Regions from separate parts of the Pseudarthrobacter oxydans genome, predicted to be linked through region 2. Evidence: predicted binding sites of a transcription regulator. Region 2 holds the regulator's gene; the other holds the start of a gene.
The links. Region 2 encodes LexA, which represses DNA repair genes until DNA is damaged. Its sites were predicted from a motif close to TCGAACANNTGTTCGA; they were not measured.
Positions count from the first base shown of each region.

Region 1: a site for LexA is predicted at 4,043-4,058, ahead of SMD14_RS19775 (shikimate dehydrogenase). Genes of this name have one in related genera too.

Region 1 covers NZ_CP139438.1:4,337,627-4,343,209, reverse strand. Annotated here, with positions in the region: gene SMD14_RS19800 (thiolase family protein) at 1-366, shown strand, start outside; gene SMD14_RS19795 (3-oxoacid CoA-transferase subunit A) at 371-1,066, shown strand; gene SMD14_RS19790 (3-oxoacid CoA-transferase subunit B) at 1,068-1,742, shown strand; gene SMD14_RS19785 (IclR family transcriptional regulator C-terminal domain-containing protein) at 1,764-2,564, shown strand; gene SMD14_RS19780 (MFS transporter) at 2,649-3,986, opposite strand; gene SMD14_RS19775 (shikimate dehydrogenase) at 4,160-4,996, shown strand; gene SMD14_RS19770 (IclR family transcriptional regulator C-terminal domain-containing protein) at 5,078-5,583, shown strand, end outside.
Region 2 covers NZ_CP139438.1:1,651,185-1,656,767, reverse strand. Annotated here, with positions in the region: gene hisH (imidazole glycerol phosphate synthase subunit HisH) at 1-103, opposite strand, end outside; gene hisB (imidazoleglycerol-phosphate dehydratase HisB) at 100-726, opposite strand; gene SMD14_RS07530 (histidinol-phosphate transaminase) at 786-1,904, opposite strand; gene SMD14_RS07525 (LysM peptidoglycan-binding domain-containing protein) at 2,010-2,426, opposite strand; gene lexA (transcriptional repressor LexA) at 2,752-3,486, shown strand; gene SMD14_RS07515 (ATP-dependent DNA helicase) at 3,520-5,577, opposite strand; gene hflX (GTPase HflX) at 5,570-5,583, opposite strand, start outside.

The DNA.
Region 1 (5,583 bases), 1.8 Mb from region 2:
AACGATCCGCAGTACTTCGGGTACGCCCCGGTGGAGGCGGCGAACAAGGCCCTTGCCAAGGCGGGGATCGGCTGGGACCAAGTGGGCGCCGTCGAACTTAACGAAGCGTTCGCCGCGCAGTCCCTGGCGTGCATCAACGCCTGGGGGATCGACCACGAAATCGTGAACCGGCACGGCGGCGCGATCGCGATGGGCCACCCGCTGGGTGCGTCCGGAACCCGGATCCTGGGCACCCTCGCCCGGAGCCTGCAGGCCTCCGGGGAACGCTGGGGCGTGGCCGCGATCTGCATCGGCGTGGGCCAGGGCCTGGCCGTGGTCCTCGAAAACGTGACCTCCTCCGCAGGCACCAGCACAGGAAAGGCATAAGCGCATGCTGACTTTTGTAGATTCTGTCCGGGAGGCCGTGTCCGGCATCAAGGACGGTTCCACCGTAATGATCGGCGGGTTCGGCAACGCCGGCCAGCCGTTCGAACTTATTGACGCGTTGCTGGACTGCGGCGCCACGGACCTGACCGTGGTCAACAACAACGCCGGCCAGGGCGATCAGGGCCTGGCGCTGCTGATCAAGGAGGGCCGGGTGAAGAAGATGATCTGTTCCTTCCCGCGGCAGTCCGATTCCTGGCACTTTGACGCCAAGTACAAGGCCGGCGAGATCGAACTCGAACTCGTGCCGCAGGGCAACCTGGCCGAGCGGATCCGGGCCGCCGGGGCCGGGATCGGCGGGTTCTTCACCCCCACCGGGTACGGCACGATGCTGGCCGAGGGCAAGGAAACCCGCATCATCGACGGCCGCGGCCAGGTGTTCGAAACACCTATCCACGCCGACGTCGCCCTGATCAAGGCACTGAAGGCCGACGGCAAGGGCAACCTTGTGTACCGCAAGACGGCCCGGAACTTCGGTCCGATCATGGCCGCCGCGGCCAGGCAGACCATAGTCCAGGTCTCCGAGATCGTCCCCGTCGGGGGACTGGACCCGGAAAACGTGGTGACCCCCGGCATTTACGTCAATACTGTGGTCCGCGTGCCCGCGGCCAGTACCGCCTCCCCTGCAGGAAAGGTCGCTTGAGATGAGCACCGCAACAACCCTCCAGACCTCCGCCACACCCCTGGGCCGGGACGACCTCGCCCGGCTCGTGGCCAGGGACATCGCCCCGGGATCGTTCGTGAACCTGGGCATCGGCCAGCCCACCCTGGTATCCAACTACCTCACCGGGGAACAGAACATCACGCTCCACACGGAGAACGGGATGCTCGGCATGGGGCCCGAAGCCAAGGGCGACGAGATCGACGAGGACCTCATCAACGCCGGCAAGATCCCGGTCACCGAACTCCCGGGCGCCTCGTACTTCCACCACGCGGACTCGTTCGCGATCATGCGCGGCGGACACCTGGACATCTGTGTCCTGGGCGCGTTCCAGGTCTCCGCCACCGGTGACCTGGCGAACTGGCACACCGGGGCGCCCGGTGCGATCCCCGCCGTCGGCGGCGCCATGGACCTCGCCACCGGCGCCAAAGACGTGTTCGTGATGATGACCCTGCTGACCCGCGAAGGTGCCTCCAAGATCGTGGAGTCCTGCACCTACCCGCTCACCGGCGTCGGCTGCGTCACCCGCGTCTACACAGATAAAGCCGTCTTCCTCACCGGCCCCGACGGGGTCACCGTCCGCGAAACCTTCGGCTGCACCCTCGAGGAGTTGCAGGAGCTGGTCCCCGTCCCGCTGAGGGCCGCGGCGGCAGCGTAAAGGCCCCTAGGATTGGTTACCATGACCGACGCAGCAGCGGGGGCCCCGCAGGCCAGTGACCAGTATGTCCAGTCCCTGGCCCGCGGGCTCGCGGTGATCCGCGCGTTTGATACGGAGCATCCGGTCATGACCCTCACCGCGGTGGCTGCCCGGACCGGCCTCACCCGCGCCACTGCGCGGCGGTTCCTGCACACCCTGGTGGAGCTGGGCTATGTCAGGACCGACGGCAAGACGTTCGCGCTCACGGCCAAGGTGCTCCAGCTGGGGTACGCGTACCTGTCCGGATTGTCACTGCCGCAGCTGGCCCAGCCGCACCTTGAGGAACTGTCGCTGAAGCTTGGTGAGTCCACCTCCGCCGCCGTGCTGGACGGCACCGACATCGCGTACGTCGCGCGCGTGACGACGCGTCGCATCATGACCATAGGCATCACCGTGGGCACCCGTTTCCCCGCCTATGCCACCTCCATGGGGAGGGTGCTGCTGGCCGCGCTGTCCCCTGCCGACCTCAAGGCGTACCTTTCCGCCGCCGACATCAAGCCGCTGACCCCACGCGCGTTGGGGAGCGTCAAAGAGCTCCTGGCTGTCCTGGACACGGTCCGGGCCCAGGGCTGGTGCCTGCTGGACCAGGAACTCGAACTTGGCCTGATGTCCGTGGCCGCGCCGGTCTACGACGGATCCAAGGTGGTGGCGGCAGTGAACGTGTCCCTGCAGGCCCAGTCCGTGGCTGCCAAGCCGGACCCTGACGCCTACCTTTCATCGGTTGCCGAGGAAATCGTCGCCACCGCAAAGCTGATCTCGGCCGACCTCACGGCCCGGGGCTGACCACGCCCCTTCCGTCCTCAAACTGGAAGAGGCCGACGGCGGGTGCTTCCCGCCGTCGGCCTCTTCCTTTTTGTTGCCCGGCACTTACCGTACGTGGTTGCCCAGCTGCCGCAGCGGGGTTTTGCTCGTTTCGCGGGCCCACAGGGCACCGGCTACCGCGAGGACGGAGGAGCCTGCCACGATCCACGCGGCGGGACCCCAGTTGGCCTTGTCCGCGCCCACCAGGGCCGTGCCCAGCAGCGGGGTGAAGCCGGCGCACAGAATACCGATCTGCAGCCCGATGGCCATGCCGGAATACCGGACCTTGACATTGAAGAGCTCGGAGAACCAAGCAGGGTAGATCGCGTTGGACATGGCGTACGTGCCGGCCGTGATCAGCGTGCTGGTCAGGAAGATCATCGGGATGTTTCCGGTGGAAATCACCGAGAAGTAGACGAAGATCATGGCTCCGGAGCCCAGGACGCCGGCGATGAACACCGGACGCCGGCCGAACCGGTCCGAGAAATGGGCCATGAGCGGCTGCGTGCCGATGGCCAGGACGTTTCCGAGGATGCTGACCCAGAGCATGGTGGATGCCGGGACGCCCACGGTGACGGCGTAGGCGAGGCCGAAGGACTGCATGAACGTGTTCGTGACGGTTTCGAAGGACATCAGGGCCACCTGGAAGAACTGGGCCGGGTGGGTCTTGAACATCTTGGCGAAAGGGAGCTTCACCAGTTCGCCGTGGTCGTGCTTTTCCTCAAAGACTTCAGGTTCCTCCAGCGAGCGGCGGACCAGGTACGCGACGATCAGCACGATGATGGATCCCCAGAAGGGGATTCGCCAGCCCCAGGCGAGGCGGTCGGCCTCGCTCATGGCGGCCACGGGAAGGAAGGCCAGGGATGCCAGGACGATGCCGGCGGAGATGCCGCTCATGGCGAAGCTGGCGAAGAATCCGCGACGGCCTTCGGGAGCTTCCTCGGTGGAGAGGGCAGATGCGCCGGCGGTTTCCGCTCCTGCTGAGAGTCCTTGCATCAGCCGGAGCAGAACCAGCAGCGCGGGTGCCCAGTAGCCGGCGCTATTGAAGTCCGGCAGGATCCCAATGAGGAAGGTGGCAGCGCCCATGAGCACGAGGGTCAGGACCAGTGTGTTCTTGCGGCCGATTTTGTCGCCCAGATGGCCGAAGACGACAGCACCGAAGGGCCGGGCGACATAGGCGACGCCGAAGGTGGCAAACGACGCGATGAGCGCCACCGTGGGGTCTCCAGTGGGAAAGAAGATCTTGGAGAAGATCAGCGACGCTGCGGTCGCGTAGATAAAGAAGTCGTAATACTCGAGTGCCCCGCCAAGGAACGCGGCCAAGGCGGCTTTCCTGGCGCGCTTGAGCTGCCGTTCGGCCTCGGCAGGTGTCTGGGCCTCGGTGCCTGCTGCGATGTTCGTCATTCCGGTGATCCTTCCACGCTGAAGGCGTTGGGTTTATCGTGGATTTTGTACGCATATCGAACATATGTGCGCAATGCGTTTTATAAGAGCATACTAGGTGGTGAGGCCGATCACAACGCCTCCGCCCGCAGCCCCTCCCGGCAGCGCGATGACACGGACACGAAAGGCATCACATGGAAGACCCCACGCCACCGGCCCGGTTGTTCCTGATCGGCTCCGCTGCCTCAGAGGCAATGTCGCCCCGGGTATGGAATCCCGTGCTCCGCCGGCTCGGCATCCCCTGGGCGTACGAAGCCTGGGACGTGCCACCGCAGGGCGGCATGGACCGAGTGCGGAACCGTCTGCGGGAACCGGACATCATCGCCGCGAACGTGACCATGCCCCACAAGCACTGGGCAGCTGAAGCCGCCGACGAGGCCACGGAAGAAGTCCGACTAAGCGGTGCCTGCAACATGCTGCTGCGGAAGGGGACTGCGCTGTTCGGCCACAACACCGACGTCACGGCGGTGCGGGCTCTTCTGGGCAGCGGGCCCCAGCGGCATGCCCTCCTGTTGGGGGCCGGAGGAGCGGCCAGGGCGGCTTTGATCGCACTCCGGGGGCAGGCCGGCACGGTGACCATTACCGACCGGGATCCCCGTGCCACGGAGGAACTGTCCAGCCTTGCCGGGGAGTTCGGGATGGATGCCCGCAGCGTCGGCTGGGAGCAGGCGCCGGGCCTGGCCGCGGAAGCCTCCCTCATTGTCAACGCCACGCCCATCGGTAAAGGCAGGTCCGACCGGCCCGTATGGGGCGAGGGACCGCTCGCTGCCGATGCCCTGGTCTACGACTTCGTCTACGCCGGCCACGTCACGGGAACTATTGCCCGCGCCCGTGAACTCGGCGCACGGGTGGTGGACGGCTGGGACCACCTGCGTGAGCAGGCCGTCGCGATGGTTCCCCTCCTGGGCCTTGGCGGGCGGGCCAATTCCCTGCTTGCGGAAACGCTGGAGCAGCTAAGGGACGCCCACTGAAGGATATGATCTAACAGGCCTGGCCCGGGCCACCGGCCCACAGGGGCGAGCCAGGGCGGCCAGGGAGGAACGGCACAGGTCATGGAAGAGCAGGCCACCTACTTTGTGAAGTCGGTTGAGAAGGCCTTTGACGTCCTGCTCGCCTTCACGCCGGACCATCCGCGGCTCACCGTCTCCCAGGTTGCTGCCCGCACCGACATGACACGGGCCTCCGCGCGGCGCTTCCTCATGACCCTGACTGACCTCGGGTACCTCCGCGCCGACGGTCCCGCCTATGAGCTGACCGCCCGCTCGCTGGATGTGGGCAGGTCCTACCTGGCCGGCCTGACGCTCCCCGGTGTGGCTGAGCCCCACCTCAAGAATCTGGCCGCCGACCTGAACGAAACAACGGCTTTGTGCATCCTGGAGGGTGCCGACGTCGTCTACGTTGCCTGCGTGCCGTCGCCTCGGCTGCTGAGCGTCACCATCACCGTGGGCACCCGGTTCCCGGCCTGGGCAACCTCCATGGGCAGGGTCCTCCTTGGCGGACTGCCGGAGCCTGAGTTCCAGCGGTACCTCGAAGCGGTCCAGCTGCACCGCTATACCCA
Region 2 (5,583 bases):
CGTAGTCCAGGACCGTGACGGTGGGCTTGCCTTCCGGCGAGGGGAGTTTCCGGGAGGCCGAGGGATCGATGATGGCGCCGTCCTTCAGGACCTGTCCGCTCACAGCGCACCCTTCGTGGAGGGGATTCCTTCAACGCGCGGATCGGGTTCAACTGCTGCGCGCAGTGCCCGGGCGAAGGCCTTGAACTGGGCTTCGACGATGTGGTGGGGGTCCCGGCCCGCGATGACGTTCATGTGCAGGCAGATGCCGGCGTGCAGGGTGATTGCCTCGAAGACGTGGCGAGTGAGCGACCCGGTGAAGTGGCCGCCGATCAGGTGGTACTCCTGGCCGGCAGGCTCGCCGCCGTGCACCAGGTAGGGACGCCCGGACACGTCGACGACGGCGTGCGCCAGCGCTTCGTCCAGGGGAACGGTGGCTTCTCCGAACCGGCGGATCCCGGCTTTGTTCCCCAGGGCGGTGCGCAGCACTTCACCGAAGGTTATGGCTACGTCCTCCACCGTGTGGTGGACATCGATGTGGATGTCACCGGTGGCTTTGACGGTCATGTCGATCAGGGAGTGCTTGCAGAGCGCCGTGAGCATGTGGTCGTAGAACGGCACCGACGTGTCGATGTCCGAGGTGCCGGTACCGTCAAGGTTGATTTCCACGAGCACAGAGGACTCACTGGTGGCACGTTCCATGCGCGCGGTGCGGGCCGCAGCAACATTCGATCCGGTGGTACTCATGCTTGGGTCCTTTTGGGCAGAAGGGGTGGTTCGAGGCGTCCAGCGCCGGTTCTTCCAGTCTAGGCGGGAAGCTTGGCCTGGCGGGCAAGGATGCTTTCAAGGGAGGTGAGGAAAGCTGTGGTTTCGGTCTCAGTTCCGGCTGTGACGCGGAGGTGGCCGGGGATTCCTACGTCGCGGACCAGGACACCGGCGTCCAGCAGTTCCTGCCACACCTGGTGGGGGTCCTCCAGGCCGCCGAAAAACACGTAGTTGGAGTCTGACGCGGCAGGCTTGAGTCCCATCCTGAGCAGCTCGGACACAATGCGGTCGCGCTGTTTCTTGATGTCCTCCACATCCGCCATCAGCGCCTCCCGGTGCCGGAGGGCGGCGAGGGCGGTGGCCTGCGTGATGGCGGAGAGGTGGTACGGGAGACGGACGAGCCGCAGCGCGTCGGCCACTTCGGGGGCCGCCGCCATGTAGCCGAGGCGGGCGCCGGCCAAGGCGAACGCCTTGCTCATGGTCCTTGAGACGATCAGCCGTTCCCGCCCTGGCAGCAGGGTCAGCGCACTGGGCGTTCCGTCATGCGCGAACTCGTGGTACGCCTCATCGACGATGACGATGGACTGGCTTTCTTCGCCGGCCTCGTAGACGGCTTCCACCACGTCCAGCCCGAGGCCGGTTCCCGTGGGGTTGTTGGGTGAGCACAGGAAGACGATGTTGGGCTGCAGCTCCTTGACCTGCCGCGCGGCAGATTCGGCGCTGAGACCGTAATCGCCGGCACGCTCGCCCACAATGTATTCCGTGTCCGTTCCGCTGGCCAGCAGGGGATACATGGAGTACGTGGGAGGGAATCCGAGCGCTGTACGTCCTGGGCCGCCAAAGGCCTGGAGTATCTGCTGAAGGACTTCGTTGGAGCCGTTGGCCGCCCAAAGGTTGGATTCATCCAGCCCGTGCCCCAGGTACTCCGCCAACGCCTTCCGCAGGTCGGTGAATTCCCGGTCCGGGTATCTGTTGAGTCCTGCTGCCGCTTCTGACACCGCTGCGCTAATGGCCGCCCTGACGTCAGCCGGAACCCCATGGGTGTTTTCATTCACGTTCAGGAGGATTGGAACGTCCAACTGGGGCGCGCCATAGGGCGTAAGCCCGCGGAGGTTGCTGCGGAGGGGAAGCCGGTTCAGGCGCTCTAGCTGGTCATTCACCTGAACAGTTTAGTGCCCGGGCCGGACACCGGAAAATGTGACGGTTTCCTGTTCGCTCCCGGCGTGCCGCGCCCTGCCGCCCGTGGAGAGGCAAAATGCCGGGTCCTAACTTGCGGGCACGAACAATTGCTGGCCGGGGAAGACCGCGCCGGCCGGGAGGTTATTGAGCTGCACGATGTCCGCCACGACGTCCCGCGGATCACGCTCCGGTGCGACACCGGCCGCAATGCCCCACAGTGACTCGCCAGGCTGGACCGTGACTGTGACAGTGGGCGTCGTTGCAAGATCCGTCGCAGACTCCGACGCCTTGGCCGGGGCATTGAAAAAGCCTGCCAGCGAAAGAAGCAGGGCAGCGAGCAGGACCAGCGGAATGCCGATCAGCACGATGCGACCACGACGGGTCAGGCGAAGGGGCGGAAGAGGCGCAGGCCGTCCGGCCTGCCGATTGTCCGCCTGGGACAGGATTTGCTGCACCGAAAGCAGCTGGTGGCGTGAACCCCGCGAAACAGATGTAGCTGACATGATCTGAGCCCTCCTGGACCGTACTGTGCTGCCCGGACGTCCTTCCCTCCGCCCCCGGCCGGACCTTTTCCGGCGTAGTCTTCGAATGACCAGGGCAATGAGTAGAACATATATTCGAACTTTGCTTTCTCTGTTTTAGCACCTATCAACGAACATTGTCGAGACTCGCTAGAACAAATGTTTGAAAAAGCAATGCGGCTGGCCTAGCTTTGAACCAAAGAACAACCACCTGGACAGTCGATCAGCAGGGTCTGACATTTAGGGGCGGGAACTTCCAGGGCATGGCCATGGAGAGGGCCGGCGGAACCGAAAGGCATTGGCGAATATGGCAGCAGCAGCCGCCGGGGGCAGGGCAACCGCGCAACCGAAGAGGACCGCCAAGGGCCTGACTCCACGGCAAAAGAAGATCCTCGAAACCATCCAGCGCTCGGTCAACGAAAACGGGTACCCGCCGTCCATGCGGGAGATCGGCGACACCGTGGGACTGGCGAGCCTTTCGAGCGTGACGCACCAGCTTTCCCAGCTGGAGAAGCTTGGCTACCTCCGCCGCGACCCCAAGCGGCCGCGGGCCATGGAAGTCCTGATGCCGCTGACCCTGGACGGCGGAGCCGCAAAGCCGGCAAGCCAGGCGTCCGCCGTCCGTTCACCCGGTGCAGCGACTGTGACCGAACTGCCCACCGCCCTGGACACGGCGATGGTTCCCCTGGTGGGCCGGATCGCCGCAGGCGGCCCCATCCTTGCCGACCAGCTGGTGGAGGACGTGATGCCGCTCCCCAGGCAACTGGTGGGCCAGGGGGAACTGTTCATGCTTCGGGTAGCCGGGGATTCGATGGTGGATGCAGCCATCTGCGATGGCGACTGGGTTGTGGTCCGCCGCCAGCAGGATGCGGCCAACGGGGATATCGTGGCCGCGCTCCTGGATGATGAAGCCACCGTCAAGACATTCCGCCAGCGTGACGGCCACACGTGGCTGCTCCCGCAGAACACCCAGTACGAGCCCATCCTCGGAGACCACGCCACCATCATGGGCAAGGTTGTGTCGGTACTCCGCTCGCTGTAGCAGGGAAACTCCGTCCGCTGCAGCGAGACGGCCTCAGGCGTTTTCCCGGGCCAGCCGCTCCAGGGCGGCAATCGCCGTCTTCCGGTCTGTTGTGGACCAGAAGGGCGGCAGCGCCCCGCGCAGGAACCCTGCATAGCGTTCAGTGGCAAGCCGGGAGTCAAGCACGGCCACCACTCCCCTGTCGCCCGTGGAACGGATCAGCCGGCCTGCCCCCTGGGCGAGCCGGATCGCGGCGTGGGTGGCCGAAACCGACATAAAGCCGTTTCCACCTGCCTGGGCTACTGCCCGTGAGCGCGCCGTCATGAGGGGATCGTCCGGCCGCGGAAACGGGATGCGGTCTATCACCACAAGCCGGCACGAGCCGCCGGGGACGTCCACGCCCTGCCAAAGGGACATGGTCCCGAACAGGCAGGTATCGGGCTCGTCGGCGAACTGCTTTACCAGGCCGGTCATGGTGGAGTCACCCTGGCAGAGGACGGTCATCCCCAGCTTGGGGCGCAGTGCCTCGGCCGCTTCCTCTGCCGCACGCCGGGACGAGAACAAGCACAGCGCCCCGCCACCGGAAGCACGGATCAGGGCTTCCAGTTCGTCCAGTGCTTCCGGGGAAGCACCCCTGCCGGGCTTCGGCAGGTGCCCGGCCACGTAGAGGATGCCCTGCTTTGGGTAGTCGAAGGGTGATCCCACGTCCACGCCTGTCCAGCTCGGGGCGCCGTCACCCACCAGGCCCAGTCCGCCCGCGGCAGGTTCAAACGCGGAACCGATGGCCAGCGTCGCGGAGGTCAGCACCACCGTGTGGCCGGCGAAGAGTCCTTCGCGCAGCCTCCCGGCAACGGACAGCGGCGCGATGTTGATCAACGCAGGAGCGGTCTCGTCCGGCGGGGAGAATCCCTGTGCAGGGTCAAAGGAACTGGCACGGGAAAACCACACCACTTCGCGGTTCTCCCGGGCTGCCAGGAGCCGTTCACAAAGTTCCAGGATGAGCAGCAGCCGCGACCGCGCGAGCTGCCTGCCGCCGTCGGCCGTGGCGCTGCTGTCCCCCTTTGAATCCGAGAGGGCAGCCCGGCAGGCATCCCGCAGCTGGTCCACGCAGTCCAGCTGTTCATCATTGAGCCCGTTCGGGAGCAGCCCGTTCGGCACGCCTGCCAGGGCAAGCTCCAAGTTGGCGGCTGCGGCGTTCAACGCATCAACGGTGATGGCCGTGTGCTTCCGCGCACCGGCGGCAGCGGCGTGGACCATGGCCACCGAGAGCTGGCCGGAGACCGCCCCGGTAACCCTGTCCTGGAGTTCATGGGCCTCATCCACCACCACCACGTCATATTCGGGCAGGACGGCCAGGCCTTCGAACGCGCTGACGGCGAGCATCGCATGGTTGGTGACCACAACATCCGCTTCAGCAGCGTCCTGGCGCGCCAGTTCGCTGAAGCATTCCGCAGCCATGGGGCACTTCTGGGAGCCCAGGCACTCCATGGACGTCACCGAAACCTGCCGCCAGGCACGGTCCGTGACGCCCGGCAGCAGTTCATCCCGGTCGCCGGTGGCGGTCTTCTCCGCCCACTCCCGCAGCCGCACCACCTCCTTGCCGAGCTGGGACGAGGGGCCGCCCACGGCTGCGGCGAAATGCGGGACGCTGGTGTCCTCGCCCAGGCTGAAAAGCTGGCCTTCGGCCGGCTCCTCGCTGGGGAAGCCGCCTTCCAGCTTGTGCCGGCAAACGTAGTTGGAGCGGCCCTTGACCAGGGCCACTTTGACCGGCCTGTCCAGGGCGGGGGTGATGGCCTTGAGCAGCCGGGGCAGGTCCCTGCCCACAATCTGGGTCTGGAGGGCCAGGGTGGCCGTTGACACCAGGGCGGGCTTGTTGCTCTGCAATGCATGCGCGATGAGGGGGATGAGGTAGGCCAGGGACTTGCCGGTGCCGGTCCCCGCCTGGACCAGCAGGTGGTCCCCCGTTTCGATGGCGCGGGCCACCTGCCTGGCCATCTCATGCTGGCCGGCACGGCTTTGCCCGCCCATGCCCGCCACGGCCCGGTCGAGCAGTTCGATCACGAACTGCTCGCCGGCCGTTTCCGTGGCTTCTCCTGCCACGGCCTCAGTCATTGCTGA